4 regions of the Bacillus sp. GW823-FHT06A10 genome follow, and region 4 is predicted to be linked to each of the others. Evidence: riboswitches for the same ligand, from Rfam matches in the RefSeq annotation. Region 4 holds a riboswitch; each other region holds the start of a gene.
The links. Region 4 has a riboswitch for S-adenosylmethionine ahead of mtnW (2,3-diketo-5-methylthiopentyl-1-phosphate enolase). Riboswitches for the same ligand answer to the same signal wherever they lie in the genome.
Positions count from the first base shown of each region.

Region 1: another riboswitch for S-adenosylmethionine. It lies ahead of AC1Q8M_RS21280 (methionine ABC transporter ATP-binding protein); the one in region 4 lies ahead of mtnW (2,3-diketo-5-methylthiopentyl-1-phosphate enolase).
Region 2: another riboswitch for S-adenosylmethionine. It lies ahead of metK (methionine adenosyltransferase); the one in region 4 lies ahead of mtnW (2,3-diketo-5-methylthiopentyl-1-phosphate enolase).
Region 3: another riboswitch for S-adenosylmethionine. It lies ahead of AC1Q8M_RS23950 (methionine ABC transporter ATP-binding protein); the one in region 4 lies ahead of mtnW (2,3-diketo-5-methylthiopentyl-1-phosphate enolase).

Region 1 covers NZ_JBXAHT010000003.1:86,350-89,855, reverse strand. Annotated here, with positions in the region: gene AC1Q8M_RS21295 (toprim domain-containing protein) at 461-805, shown strand; gene AC1Q8M_RS21290 (thioredoxin family protein) at 809-1,117, shown strand; gene AC1Q8M_RS21285 (hypothetical protein) at 1,270-1,614, shown strand; SAM riboswitch class I at 1,740-1,847, shown strand; gene AC1Q8M_RS21280 (methionine ABC transporter ATP-binding protein) at 2,025-3,050, shown strand; gene AC1Q8M_RS21275 (methionine ABC transporter permease) at 3,043-3,506, shown strand, end outside.
Region 2 covers NZ_JBXAHT010000002.1:108,317-111,822, forward strand. Annotated here, with positions in the region: gene pckA (phosphoenolpyruvate carboxykinase (ATP)) at 1-1,371, opposite strand, end outside; SAM riboswitch class I at 1,600-1,721, shown strand; gene metK (methionine adenosyltransferase) at 1,891-3,090, shown strand; gene AC1Q8M_RS15325 (hypothetical protein) at 3,317-3,496, opposite strand.
Region 3 covers NZ_JBXAHT010000004.1:30,447-33,952, forward strand. Annotated here, with positions in the region: gene AC1Q8M_RS23940 (acyltransferase) at 1-548, shown strand, start outside; gene AC1Q8M_RS23945 (cysteine hydrolase family protein) at 648-1,205, opposite strand; SAM riboswitch class I at 1,448-1,553, shown strand; gene AC1Q8M_RS23950 (methionine ABC transporter ATP-binding protein) at 1,677-2,696, shown strand; gene AC1Q8M_RS23955 (methionine ABC transporter permease) at 2,686-3,351, shown strand; gene AC1Q8M_RS23960 (MetQ/NlpA family ABC transporter substrate-binding protein) at 3,373-3,506, shown strand, end outside.
Region 4 covers NZ_JBXAHT010000002.1:769,319-772,824, forward strand. Annotated here, with positions in the region: gene AC1Q8M_RS18895 (methylthioribulose 1-phosphate dehydratase) at 1-161, opposite strand, end outside; gene mtnX (2-hydroxy-3-keto-5-methylthiopentenyl-1-phosphate phosphatase) at 158-817, opposite strand; gene mtnW (2,3-diketo-5-methylthiopentyl-1-phosphate enolase) at 814-2,058, opposite strand; SAM riboswitch class I at 2,123-2,228, opposite strand; gene AC1Q8M_RS18910 (pyridoxal phosphate-dependent aminotransferase) at 2,293-3,471, opposite strand; gene AC1Q8M_RS18915 (carbon-nitrogen family hydrolase) at 3,486-3,506, shown strand, end outside.

The DNA of each region.
Region 1 (3,506 bases), on a different contig from region 4:
TGTCCTTTTTTATTTTGTGTAAAATAATGAATGTAGAATCATATACTAATTATCGTGTAGGAGAACGTTTTTTGAAAAAACTTTTTCGTTTAATCTTTATGCAGGTCTAGCCGTTTTTGTTTTTCGTTGTCTAGCTCCAGCGACTAGATTGTTCGGTGGCTTCGCTTCTTCCTACAAGGCAAAAAGCGCCTCTACGTCAGAAGCTCCATCCCCATCACAATCTAAATGAGCCGCTTGCGCTTTTCATTGTCTAGCTCCAACTCCTAGCCCTTCATGTCTAAGAACCTTCCGCACGAGAAGACAAAAAGCGTCTTCTGTACGGAAGAACCTTAGCCAACAGGGCTAAACAGTCGGTTTCGCTTTTCTTTTGCAAAAATAAACAGGAAACAACATGAAAATAACGAATATACTATATACTAAGTTCAAGGTTGTATAGTATATGGTGATCGGGTGATGACATATGATTTATGTGGAAAAAGTCATTATTGTAGAAGGTACATCAGATAGAAGAAAGATTGAATCTATTATTCGTGAACCAGTGGAAATTGTTTGTACAAATGGTACAATTGGTTTGTCGAAAATGGATGAGCTCGTTGATCAGTTTTTTGATAAGGAAGTGTATGTGCTAGTGGATGCTGATGATGCTGGAGAAAAGTTAAGGAAACAATTTCGAAAAGAATTTCCGCAAGCCGAGCATATCTATATTGATCGCTCGTACCGAGAAGTGGCAACTGCGCCATCTACACACTTAGCAAATGTATTATGGGGAGCCGACATTGACGTTTATACAGAATATTTACGGTAAGGAATGATAGAAGTGATCGATTGGACAGGAGCCGAAGCTACAGCCCTAATAGAGAATGAAGAAAAAACAGTGTTATATGTATATACTCCAATGTGTGGAACATGCCAATTAGCAAAAAAGATGTTAACAGTCGTTGAGATGACAATTGAAGGCCTCAAAATTGGGATGTTAGATTTAAATTATGCTCCGCATTTAGCGAAAGAGTATGGGATTGAAAGTGTACCTTGTTTACTTGTTTTTGAAAATGGGACACTGATGAAGAAGATATATGCATTTCATTCGGTTGAATATTTATATACGGAATTAAAGTAGGCGGCAAAATTTTTGCCGCCTCGACATATTTCTTGGGAAATATGTCGAGATGCAGGATGGATACAGTATTTGTCGAGCGAAAATAACAGGATTGCTCTTTATTGAGAGGGAATGGTATGTAATAGAAAGTGATATGAAGGATGTGATTTAGGGTGAAATTATATTCTTTGCTTCAATCATTTGTAAATTACGCTAATGGTCAATATCATTTAGAGCCGCTTTTAAGACAAGAGGAGAAAACTGTTAATTTCCGCTTTAGAGATGAAAGTTGTTCGTTACAAATTTCAAGAGATTATATAGAGCTGCTACAAGAGGAAAGAGGAACGGAACAAATCATTTGCTTAGATGAAAAAGATATAGAGCAATTGGTGAATGGAAATGTACGATTGCAAATGTTAATGAATGATGGACGTGTACAATATTCAGGAACGTACCGAACGATGTTATTAGTGGAATCGATGTTTCATATATGTAAACCGATGTCAGTAGGTGCTTAAAATTCTGAAGTTTCATTTTTTGCGAAAATTTCTGTTGACATGGTGAGCGTATATTGATACAATTCAAGTCATAAAATATAGACAATTTCATAAATTTCAAATCAGACGAAAATTGAATCTGATTTCTCTTATCAAGAGAGGTGGAGGGACTGTGCCCTGTGAAGCCCGGCAACCGTCAACTTATGTTGAAATGGTGCCAATTCCTGCAAAGCGAATGCTTTGAGAGATGAGAGAGAGGGATAATGTTGTTATATACGCATATAAACCTTTCTGCTTCTCTAAAGCGGAAAGGTTTTTTGTTGTTTGAATGTGGAGGACATTCAAATAATAAAAGTAGTGATAGCGGTGGACTACACGCATCAAAAATAAAAAAATGCGGAGTCTATCTAAACAAAAAAGGGGTGAACATCATGATTCTATTAGAGAATGTAAGGAAAATATATAAGGCGAAAAGCGGTGATGTCACTGCTGTAGATAACGCCAATTTAAAAATAGAAAAAGGCGAAATATTTGGTGTTATCGGATATAGCGGCGCTGGGAAAAGTTCTTTAATCAGATTGTTTAATCAGTTAGAGAAACCGACTTCTGGCCAAATTACAATTGCGAATCGTGTTATATCAGCAATTACAGGAAGTGAACTTCGTAAGGCAAGGCAAGAAATCGGAATGATTTTTCAGCACTTTAACTTACTTTGGTCACGAACTGTACGTGAAAATATAGAGTTTCCACTTGAAATTGCAGGTGTTGATAAAACGAAGAGAAGAAAACGTGTTGATGAATTAATTCATCTTGTTGGATTAGAAGGAAGAGGAGACGCGTACCCATCTCAGCTGAGCGGGGGACAAAAACAACGCGTTGGGATTGCAAGAGCATTAGCTAACAACCCACAAGTACTTTTATGTGATGAAGCAACGTCGGCTCTTGATCCAGAAACGACAGATCAAATTTTGGATTTACTATTAGACATTAATAAGCGCCTTGGTTTAACAATTGTACTCATTACACATGAGATGCACGTAATTCGAAAGATTTGTAATCGAGTGGCGGTAATGGAGAGAGGAAAGATTGTAGAAACGGGTCCAGTACTTGATGTATTCCGTAATCCGAAGCAAGATATTACGAAACGATTTGTACAGCAGTTAACAGATTCTGAAGATACAAATGAAACGATTGAAAGTTTAATTGAAAAATATCCAGATGGAAAAGTAATTCGTTTGCAGTTTATTGGTGAGGCTGTAGAAAGACCAGTCCTTCAACGATTGATGCAACGCAGTGATATAGAAGTTAGCATTTTGCAAGGAAATATCGCACAAACGAATAACGGTTCTTACGGTAGTTTAGTTGTTCATTTAAATGGTGAGGAAACAGCGATCCAGCAAGCGATAGAAGGAATTCATCAAGATCAAGTAGAGCTGGAGGTGATTGCACATGGATAAGTTACTCGCAAATGTTGATTGGAATCAAATGTTAGAAGCAACTGGTGAAACGTTATATATGACGGCAATCGCAGCTCTTGCGACATTTGTTTTAGGACTAATTTTAGGATTGTTACTTTTCATGACAGCGAAAGATAATTTATGGGAAAACAAATCAATTAATACGGTGATTGGAGCATTCGTAAATATATTCCGTTCTATACCGTTCATCATTTTAATTATTTTATTAATCCCATTCACAAAGATTCTTCTTGGAACAATTCTTGGAGCAAGTGCAGCTCTGCCGGCTTTAATTATTGGAGCGGCACCATTCTACGCGAGAATGGTTGAAATTGCACTTCGCGAAATTGATAAAGGTGTAATTGAAGCTTCCAAAGCAATGGGAGCAAAAACAAGCACAATTATTTTGAAAGTGTTAATTCCAGAATCGTTACCAGCATTAGTATCTGGTATTAC
Region 2 (3,506 bases), 660 kb from region 4:
TGCAAGTTCGCCGCTTAATGCTGCTTGAATCATTGCACGAGTATAACCTAAGTTCATACGTTTACCAACTCCGTACTCGCCGCCAGTCCAGCCAGTGTTTACTAGGAATACTTTCGCATCGTGTTTCTCGATTTTTTCACCAAGCATTTCAGCGTAGCGAGATGCATCAAGTGGTAAGAATGGTGAACCGAAGCAAGTTGAGAATGTAGCTTGCGGAGATGTAACGCCGCGCTCTGTTCCTGCTAGTTTACTAGTGTAACCACTTAAGAAATGATACATAGCTTGCTCTTTTGATAACTTACTGATTGGAGGCAATACGCCAGATGCATCAGCAGTTAAGAAAATAATTGTATTTGGGTGTCCAGCAACACTTGGCAGTACGATATTGTCGATCGCATGCATAGGGTATGCAGCACGAGTATTTTCTGTTAAAGTAGTATCGTTGTAGTCGGCGATACGCGTTTGGTCATTAATGATAACGTTTTCTAAAACAGATCCAAATTTGATTGCATCGAAAATTTGTGGTTCTTTCTCGTGAGAAAGGTTTACACATTTTGCATAGCAACCGCCTTCAATATTGAATACACCGTTATCAGACCAACCGTGCTCATCATCACCGATTAATTTACGGTTTGGATCAGCAGATAATGTTGTTTTACCTGTTCCAGATAAACCGAAGAATAGTGCTACGTCGCCTTCTTCACCTACGTTTGCAGAGCAATGCATAGAAAGGATATCTTGTTCAGGTAATAAGAAGTTCATAATAGAGAAGATTGATTTTTTCATTTCTCCAGCGTATTCTGTACCACCAATTAGTACGATACGTTTTTCGAATGAAACCATAATGAATGCTTCAGAGTTTGTACCGTCAACAGCTGGATCAGCTTTGAAATTCGGTGCAGAAACAATTGTGAACTCTGATTCATGAGTTGTTAATTCTTCTTCAGTTGGACGAATGAATAATTGATGTACAAATAAATTGTGCCATGCATATTCGTTAATAACTTGAATTGGTAGGCGGTAATTGCGGTCAGCGCCTGCAAATCCTTTGAAGACGAATAACTCTTCTTTTTCTTTTAAGTATTCTAAAACTTTAGTATATAATTTATTAAAATGTTCTTCAGAAATCGGTTGGTTCACAGCTCCCCAAGCAATTTTGTCAGCAACCGATGCTTCTTTCACAATAAATTTATCTTTAGGAGAACGTCCTGTATATTTTCCAGTTGAAGCAGAAACGGCACCAGTCGAAGTTAATTTCCCTTCATTTCGCATTAATACTTTTTCCACTAATTGCGGAACACTTAGTTGAATCTGTGCATTGCTTCCGTTCAATAATTCGTGTAAACCAATTTGGACATTCACAGTACTCATATTTATATACCATCCTTTTCATTTAATGAAATATTTCTCGTAATCCCCAACAAGAGTATAACACAATTATATAAATAATGTATACTATTTATTTCTTTTTGTTTGTGTGAATGTATTATTTCCCTATTAATATTTCATTTCAGGCGTATTGAGAAAAACTTTCAGGAAAATGTGAATATTAATTGACAAATGAATATCATTTCTTTAGTATAGGTTGGGACGGATACTCTCTTATCCCGAGCTGGCGGAGGGACAGGCCCGATGAAGCCCAGCAACCTCACTTGTATTGATAAATGCAGGTGAATAGGTGCTAAAACCTGTGCGAGGCTACAGGTCTCGAACGATAAGAGCGAAGGGCAAAAAGCAGTATGCAAGTAGCAAATTAAACCTTTCCTCTATGTAAAGTAGGAAAGGTTTTTCTGTATGCTTGTGTGGGAGAATAAATGTATGTCGCAGTTTGTGGCAAATTAAGGATGAGTTCCGTACAATATATACAATTACTGTAGGGAGGTTTACCACATGACAAAAAAACGTCATCTGTTCACATCTGAGTCTGTAACTGAAGGACATCCAGATAAAATTTGTGACCAAATTTCTGATTCAATTTTAGATGCGATCTTATCAAAAGACGCAAATGCACGTGTAGCTTGTGAAACAACTGTAACAACTGGTTTAGTATTGGTAGCGGGGGAAATTACGACTTCTACTTACGTAGATATTCCAAAAATCGTTCGTGAAACAATTCAAGGCATTGGTTACACACGCGCAAAATACGGATTCGATGCAGAAACTTGTGCTGTTTTAACATCTATCGATGAGCAGTCTGCTGACATCGCTATGGGTGTTGACCAAGCGCTAGAAGCACGCGAAGGTCAAATGACTGACGCTGAGATTGAGGCAATTGGTGCAGGAGACCAAGGTTTAATGTTTGGTTTCGCATGTAATGAAACACAAGAGTTAATGCCACTTCCAATCTCGCTTGCTCACAAATTAGCTCGCCGTTTAACTGAAGTACGTAAAGATGATACATTATCATACTTACGTCCAGATGGAAAAACGCAAGTTACAGTTGAGTATGATGAAAATGGTAAACCAGTACGTGTTGATACTATCGTAATTTCTACACAACATCACCCAGATGTTACATGGGAAGAAATCGATCGCGACTTAAAAGAGCACGTAATTAAAGCTGTAGTACCAGCAGAATTAATGGATGGAGAAACGAAATTCTTCATTAATCCAACTGGCCGCTTCGTAATTGGTGGACCACAAGGTGATGCTGGTTTAACAGGACGTAAAATCATCGTTGATACTTACGGTGGATACGCTCGCCATGGCGGCGGTGCATTCTCTGGTAAAGATGCAACAAAAGTTGACCGTTCTGCAGCATATGCAGCTCGTTATGTTGCGAAAAACATCGTAGCAGCTGGTCTTGCTGACAAAGCAGAAGTACAACTTGCATACGCAATCGGTGTAGCACAACCAGTATCAATTTCAGTTGATACATTCGGCACAGGTAAAGTATCTGAAGACGTACTAGTAGAACTAGTTCGTAACAACTTCGATCTTCGCCCAGCTGGTATTATTAAAATGCTAGACTTACGTCGCCCAATTTACAAACAAACAGCAGCTTACGGCCACTTCGGACGTACTGATGTAGATCTTTCATGGGAACGTACAGACAAAGCTGCAGCTTTAAAAGAGCAAGCTGGTCTATAATATATGAAAAAAAGCTTTGCGCGGTGAGCGCAAAGCTTTTTTTATTTCGTTTTACTTACAATTTGAATGCATGATTTGCAATATACTTCGCCTTCTAGCTCAATATACTTTTTCGTATTAGTCATGCCACTTGCTGGAAAAGGCATATGAATCCATGCCTTTTCATACGTTTGTATTTCCTTTTACATGATTTACAAAGGGTGGATTTCTTCTGGAAGATATGCAATCAACCTTTCATTTGACGTGCTTTACCTGCGCAAAAGGCACTGTTTAGTAAAAATAGTGTCGCGAATATAATGCTTACTAATGTAGCGTATGGAATTGCACCTTTTAAGGAAAAGCCGACAGTGATTGAAGCGATGAATAAGAGGATGAATGTTGTTGTTAATTTTTTATAAAGTTCCATACTATGTAGA
Region 3 (3,506 bases), on a different contig from region 4:
TCCTCATAGGTTATTATTTAATGACATATGAGAAGAAGGTATCCAAAAGGTTGTTACTATCCATAATCGTTATAGATACATTTTTAATTATATTGGGTACTTGGTATGCAACGGTTAAAATAGGGGAATACTCTGAGGATTTTAAGGCATACGTTAGAGTATTCGAAGTAATGCTTTCAGGTTCAATCTTCTTATTAGTAAAAGAGTATTTTAGAAATTACTCAATGAATCCGTTTATGTTTAAGTGGATACAAATTTTATCTGCTTTTTCATTTGGTGTGTATTTAATGCATAATTTAGTAGTTGTATATATTGGGAATAGATTGAATATTTGGCCAGCGCAATCAATTTGGATGTTATTAGTTGCTTTCATAATAATTACAGTTATAACAATGATAGCAATTATAATTTTTGCAAGTATAAAAATCACATGTTATCCATTAACAGGAATGAGTTTTAAGGAAGCTTCTCGTACATGTAATATTCAATTTTTATGGGGAAATTGGACTCAATCAAAAGATATTAAAAATGATAATGTATCAATGTAAATAATTAGTGAGGTTTTTATAAGTATAATATGAATTCCTCAAAATAGGGCATGAATAGATGGTAAATATAATATAGTCGAAAAAAATCCTTTTGAATTTTCAAAAGGATTTTTTTCTTTGGACAAACTCTTTTTTGCTAAGTATTTCCGCATATATATTATTCAAACTTGCTAAAATTGTATTATGAATATAAACAGCTGGTATAGTAGCGTTCTTAAAAGAAAGGTCTTTTGTAGCACAAGCATCATGTATAACGGTACATTGAAAGCCAAAATCGAATGCAGCCCTTACTGTAGCATCAATACACATATGAGTCATCATCCCGCATACGACGACATGTTCAATGTCTAAACGCTGTAATTGCTCTAGAAGATTAGTTTCTCGGAAGCTATTTGGATAATGTTTGACTATAACGGTTTCTTCTCTAAGTGGACGTACGCTTTCGTGAATATGTACACCTTCTGTATTAGGTAGGAAAAAAGTAGCGTCATCTTTTATAGCTACGTGTTGGATATGAAAAATAGGTTCGCTGTTTGTTCTAAAGTGTTGTAATAACTGATTAGCATATTCGCTTGCTTCTACTGGATTACGCAATTCCATCTTTCCATTTGGAAAATAATCGTTTTGAATATCGACGAGTAAAAGAGCTGTTTTCATATATTTATCTGCCTCCGAGTTTCATATTCAAATAAATTTATTCAATTTGTAGAGAGGATTCTCCTGTTTAAAAATATGAGGAAGAAGAATTTTAAATAACCTTGAAAGTTACTATTTTCTCATGAATTTTCATCTGAAAATTTTAATAAAGGAATAATTAATATTTTTCTAAAAAATGTATTGACTCTTATTATTCTGAGTTCTATAATGAGAATTAATTAAATGACAATTAAATCGATACATTCTTATCCAGAGAGGTGGAGGGACTGGCCCTACGATACCTCAGCAACGGGTTTTTTAATACCGTGCTAACTCCAGCAAGCCATATAAAGGCTTGGAAGATGAGAAGATGTGAACGAGTACATATAAGTGCTCTCCTTCTTATCTTTATGGTTGATAAGAAGGAGAGCACTTTTTATTTTACCTCGAAAGCTCTACTTCAAGTTTTTACAGCATATAGGAGGGGAAAAAATGATTTCTTTTAACAATGTAAGTAAAGTGTATGAATCAGCTGGGCAATCTGTTCATGCGGTGGAGGATGTAACATTATCAGTTGAGAAAGGCGAAATTTTTGGCATTATCGGTTTTAGTGGCGCTGGAAAGAGTACATTATTACGCTTAGTAAATATGTTAGAGAGACCAACGTCAGGAACGATTGCAATAGATGATAAAGATATTACATCATTATCGACGAAAGAATTACGCAAACTAAGACAAAGAATCGGAATGATTTTTCAAAGCTTTAATTTATTTAATTCAAGAACAGTGTTTGGGAATATTGCTTATCCATTAAAGTTAGCGAAATTGCCAAAGAACGAGATAAAGGAACGAGTGAATGAACTGCTGAAGTTTGTAGGGTTAGAAGATAAAGCAAACTATTATCCAGAACAGCTATCAGGGGGACAAAAGCAACGTGTTGGTATTGCTAGAGCACTTGCGACATCGCCAGATATTCTTATATGTGATGAGGCAACATCAGCCTTAGATCCAGAAACGACGACAGAAATTCTAAACTTATTAAAGAAAGTAAATCGAGAATACAATTTAACAATTCTTCTTATTACACATGAAATGCATGTTGTGAAAGAAATTTGTCACCGTGTAGCTGTAATGGAGAAGGGAAAAGTTATTGAAGAAGGAAAACTGTTCGATGTTTTCACGCAACCAAAAACAAAGACGACTCAAAACTTTGTACGTTCTGTTATTAATGATCATTTACCAGAAAGTGTTCTAGCGAAAATTCAAAATGGTGGTCAAATTTATCGTCTAACATTTACTGGTGAGGAGACAGGGCAGCCGGTACTATCATATATCGCAAAAAACTATAACGTCGATGTAAATGTACTGTACGGAAATATTATTGAACTTCAAAATGTGCTATTTGGAAATCTGCTTGTAGAATTGCAAGGTGAGCAGAGGGAAATTCAAAAAGCATTACAACATCTAAGACTGCAAGTGCAGCTGAAGGAGGTAGAAGCTCATGCGAGTTGATTGGAGTATATTTTGGCCGCGCATACTAGATGCGACGGGGGATACCCTCTTAATGGTAATTGTAACCCTTATATTCGCTACAATTCTTGGTATACCGCTAGGTTTACTTTTATATGTAACGAGAAAAGGAAACTTTTTAGAAAATAAATGGGTCTTTTCTATTCTTAACATCATAATTAATACAATTCGTCCGGTACCATTCATTATCTTTTTAGTAGCGTTAAGTCCACTAACGAGAAGTGTTATCGGAACGACGATTGGAACAGCAGCAGCAATTTTCCCGATGACGTTAGTCGCATCAATTGGTATTGCTAGAATGGTTGAAACAAATCTTGTTTCCGTTCCGAAAGGAGTAATTGAGGCAGCACAAGCAATGGGCGCCTCGCCAATTAGAATCGTTTTTGAAATCCTTGTACCAGAAGCGTTAGCACCATTAATCTTAGGTATCACATTTATGACAGTTGGTTTAATTGAATTTTCTGCAGTTGCTGGGCTTGTCGGTGGTGGCGGTCTTGGTGACTTGGCAATGACATATGGTTATCAACGTTTTGATACATCAGTTATGTTTGTAACGGTTGTTTTACTTATTATTCTCGTGCAGATAGCTCAAAATTTAGGAAACTACTTTGCGAAAGTCTTGTTACGTAGATCATAAAAAGGAAGAGAGGAAAAGAAAATGAAGAAAATTTTAGCATTTGCATTATCAGCGATTGTAGGAGTCTCAGCATTAAGTGGCTGCTCAAGTGGAGACACGGGTGCAGGAGCGAAAGAAAAAGTAGTTCGCGTCGGTGTAACTGGAACGGATGGAGA
Region 4 (3,506 bases):
GTTTTTGTTTTATCTTTACCGCTTGCTGTAATGAGAAAAGTAAGTGGCTCATGACTAACTTTTATAGAAATATTACCACTTGTTGCTGGGAACCAATTTCGAGTTGTTAATTCTTTTTTTATCTCGCTTAAGTCATACCATTGACGAAAAAGTTGTTTCATGATTTCACCTCCAACAAATGTTTTAATTCATTTTGAATATCATGGAATGTTTCAAACGGTGTATAAGCAATATAATTCTCTTCACACTTTGTAATAAGGAAGTCACGAGCAAATACTTTATCTGCTTGTTTCGCAGCTTGTAAATCAGTAATTGAATCTCCAATCACAATATGGAAGTCATTCGTATCACTCAATTTACGGATGAGTGATGATTTACATAATCCGCAATGATTTTGACAATGATGATCACAAGGATGAGGCCAATTCACCGTAATGTATTCATTTGAAAAATCTGTTTCATTACAGTAAATTTGCTCTTTTGGAATGAGTCCTTGTAAGAGTGGATAGACGAAGAAATCCATTCCACCTGATATAACGTAAAAAGAAATGTTATTTTCATTTACAAATTGTATAAATTCATGAAAACCATTACGAATTTCAGCAGTTTCTATTAAAAATTGAATAATTTCATCGTGCAGATGAGTAGGTATTAATCGAAATAATTGAGAAACACCTTCTTGAATAGATAGCTCTTGTGATAAAATTCTATTCTTTACTTCTTCAGCTTCTGGTGGTGCGAATTTTTCCATAATGGACATAATGTTATCATTATTTGTAATCGTGCCATCGAAATCACAAAATACTTGAATACTCATAATTTCACCTCATGAGAGGGATTTCCCCATATTTGTAGTGCACTATGCAAATTTATGTCATCTACTTCATGGAGTGGTTTATTTTGCAAAGTAGCATCAATTGCAGTACGGAAAGCTTTACCACCGCCTTGCGCTCCATTTGGATGTCCATGTATCCCGCCGCCAGCATTAATAACAACATCTTTACCGAAATCTCGTACAATAAAGGGAACGAAACCAGGGTGAATACCAGCAGATGGAACAGAAAAGCTCTTCTTGAAAAATGCATCGTCTTCAGTTAAATATTTTGAGATAGCAAGAGCTTCCTCTTTTTCTAGCGCAACACTTCCGTATGGAGATGGGAATAATGAAAAGTCAGCCCCAGCATAGCGTAGTAGCTTTCCGAGTAATAATGGAGATGAAATTCCATATAACTTAGATGCTGAATAAGCACCACTTACAGCAGGGTGTGCCATAATAGGAACTGGGATTTCATCATCTTCTGCAAGTGATTGCAGTACATCTAGTCCGTAAGCAAATACGTTAAATAATAGAATATCAGCTCCAGCTTGCACTGCACGTTTCGCATTTTCTTTTAAATCAAAAGTTCGTCCTGTTAAATTTACGGCATATAACGTTTTATGTCCGTATGTTTCATATACGGATTGTAAAACTTCTTTTCCAGATACAATGCGTTTCGTAAGTGGTGTTAATGCATTTTCAAATAATATTTCATCATCTTTTACTATATCTACACCACCACTTGCTTGATCACGTAATTGCGTTTTTAAATACCCAATATTTCGTCCAATCATTCCTTTAAAAATACTCATTAAAAGGGGACGATCATGCACTTGTAAAAGGTTTCGAATCCCATCTATCCCGAATTTTGGACCAGGAAAATGTTCTTTCAATTCTTCTGAAAAAGTTAAGTCAATTAATTTTACTTCGCCATCAAGGGATAGCTTTCCAAATGTAGTAGTTAAAATTGCTGGTAAATCTGGACTGAAGTTTAATAACGGATATTCGATTTTAATAATTCCGCGTTCTACTTTTTTACGTAAATACGAATTCGTATGTTCATGTTCAGCTAATTCCTCAATATGAATGACGTTGCCTTTATGTTGCTTTAATTGTTCTTGCAATAATTGTGGCAAATGAGTCCAAGAGCCAATTGTTAAACCAAGAGCAATTTGCTCAGCTTTTTTTTCTAAGTTATGTGAATCATCATGGATTAAATACGTCGCTATAATTCCGCTCATTGTTATAACCTCCTAGTTAAATAAAAAAACCTCTCAGCTAAGGAGAGGTTTTTTTACAACCAGCTCCTTATCTGTCAGCATAATGCTGCGAGAATTAGCACCGTGTCTACGATTGTAGATCGGTTGCCGGGTTTCGTCGGGCTCGTCCCTCCACCTGCTCTTGATAAGAAGTATTTAGAAATGTTTAAATTTTTAAGATAACTGAATTTTGTCAGATATTTTTCATGTTGTCAATTACTTTTTGAAAAAATTTAATTTATCAATTCGATTAATGGCTTCTCGTAATCTATCTTCTGTATGCAAGAGACCAACACGGACATACCCTTCGCCATGTTCACCAAATCCAACACCAGGAGCAACTGCAACGTGTGCTTTTTCTAGTAAAATATCAGAAAATTGCTCGGATGTATAACCTTCTGGTACAGGAAGCCATGCAAAGAATGATCCGGTTGGAATGTCTACATTCCAACCAATTGAGTGACAAGCTGAAATAAGAGCGTTTCTCCGAGATTCGTAACTATTTACAAGATCTACTACACAAGACTGTGAACTTAATAGTGCTTCGCGAGCAGCATCTTGAATTGCACCAAAAATACTAACATACATATGATCTTGCAATAGGTTAATGGTTTCGATGACACTTTCATTTCCAACTGCAAAAGCAATACGCCAGCCAGCCATATTGAAAGTTTTTGATAACGTGTAAATTTCAATTCCTATATCTTTCGAACCATCTGCTTGCAAGAAACTAACAGGTTTTTGACCATCAAATCCGATAGCACCGTAAGCGAAATCGTGAACAACTAATATATTATGTTTATTAGCAAAATGAATGGTTGTATCAAAAAAATCTTTTGATGCAGTAGCACCTGTAGGGTTATTTGGATAGTTTAAAAACATTAACTTTGCCCGTTCAGCGATAGAGTCGTCAATTTTTTTATAATCCGGTAAAAAATGATTTTCTGCAATAAGCGGCATGGTTTCAAAGTGTGCCTTTGCTAAGGCAACCCCAGATAAATAATCTGGATAGCCTGGATCCGGAACGAGAATTGTATCACCAGGATTTGTAAAACAAATTGGTAATTCTACTAGTCCAGCCTTCCCACCAAACAAAATAGCAACTTCAGTTTTTGGGTTTAATTCGACGCCGTATTCACGTTTATAGAATGTAGTCACGGCTTCCTTTAAGCTTTCATGTCCGCGAAATGGCGGATATTTATGATGAATGGTCTTTTCGGCAGCATCTTGTAAAGCTTTTACGATATGCTGCGGTGTTGGTTGATCTGGATTACCTTGACCTAGATTAATAACATCGTGACCAGCTGCAACGACTTTGTTAACTTTTGCAACAAGTGAAGCGAAAAATTGTGTTGGCAATGATGTTACTATCTCAGAAGGTTGAAATAATTTCATACTTTCCACCTCTTTTGAAAGTTGTTACAATTCTA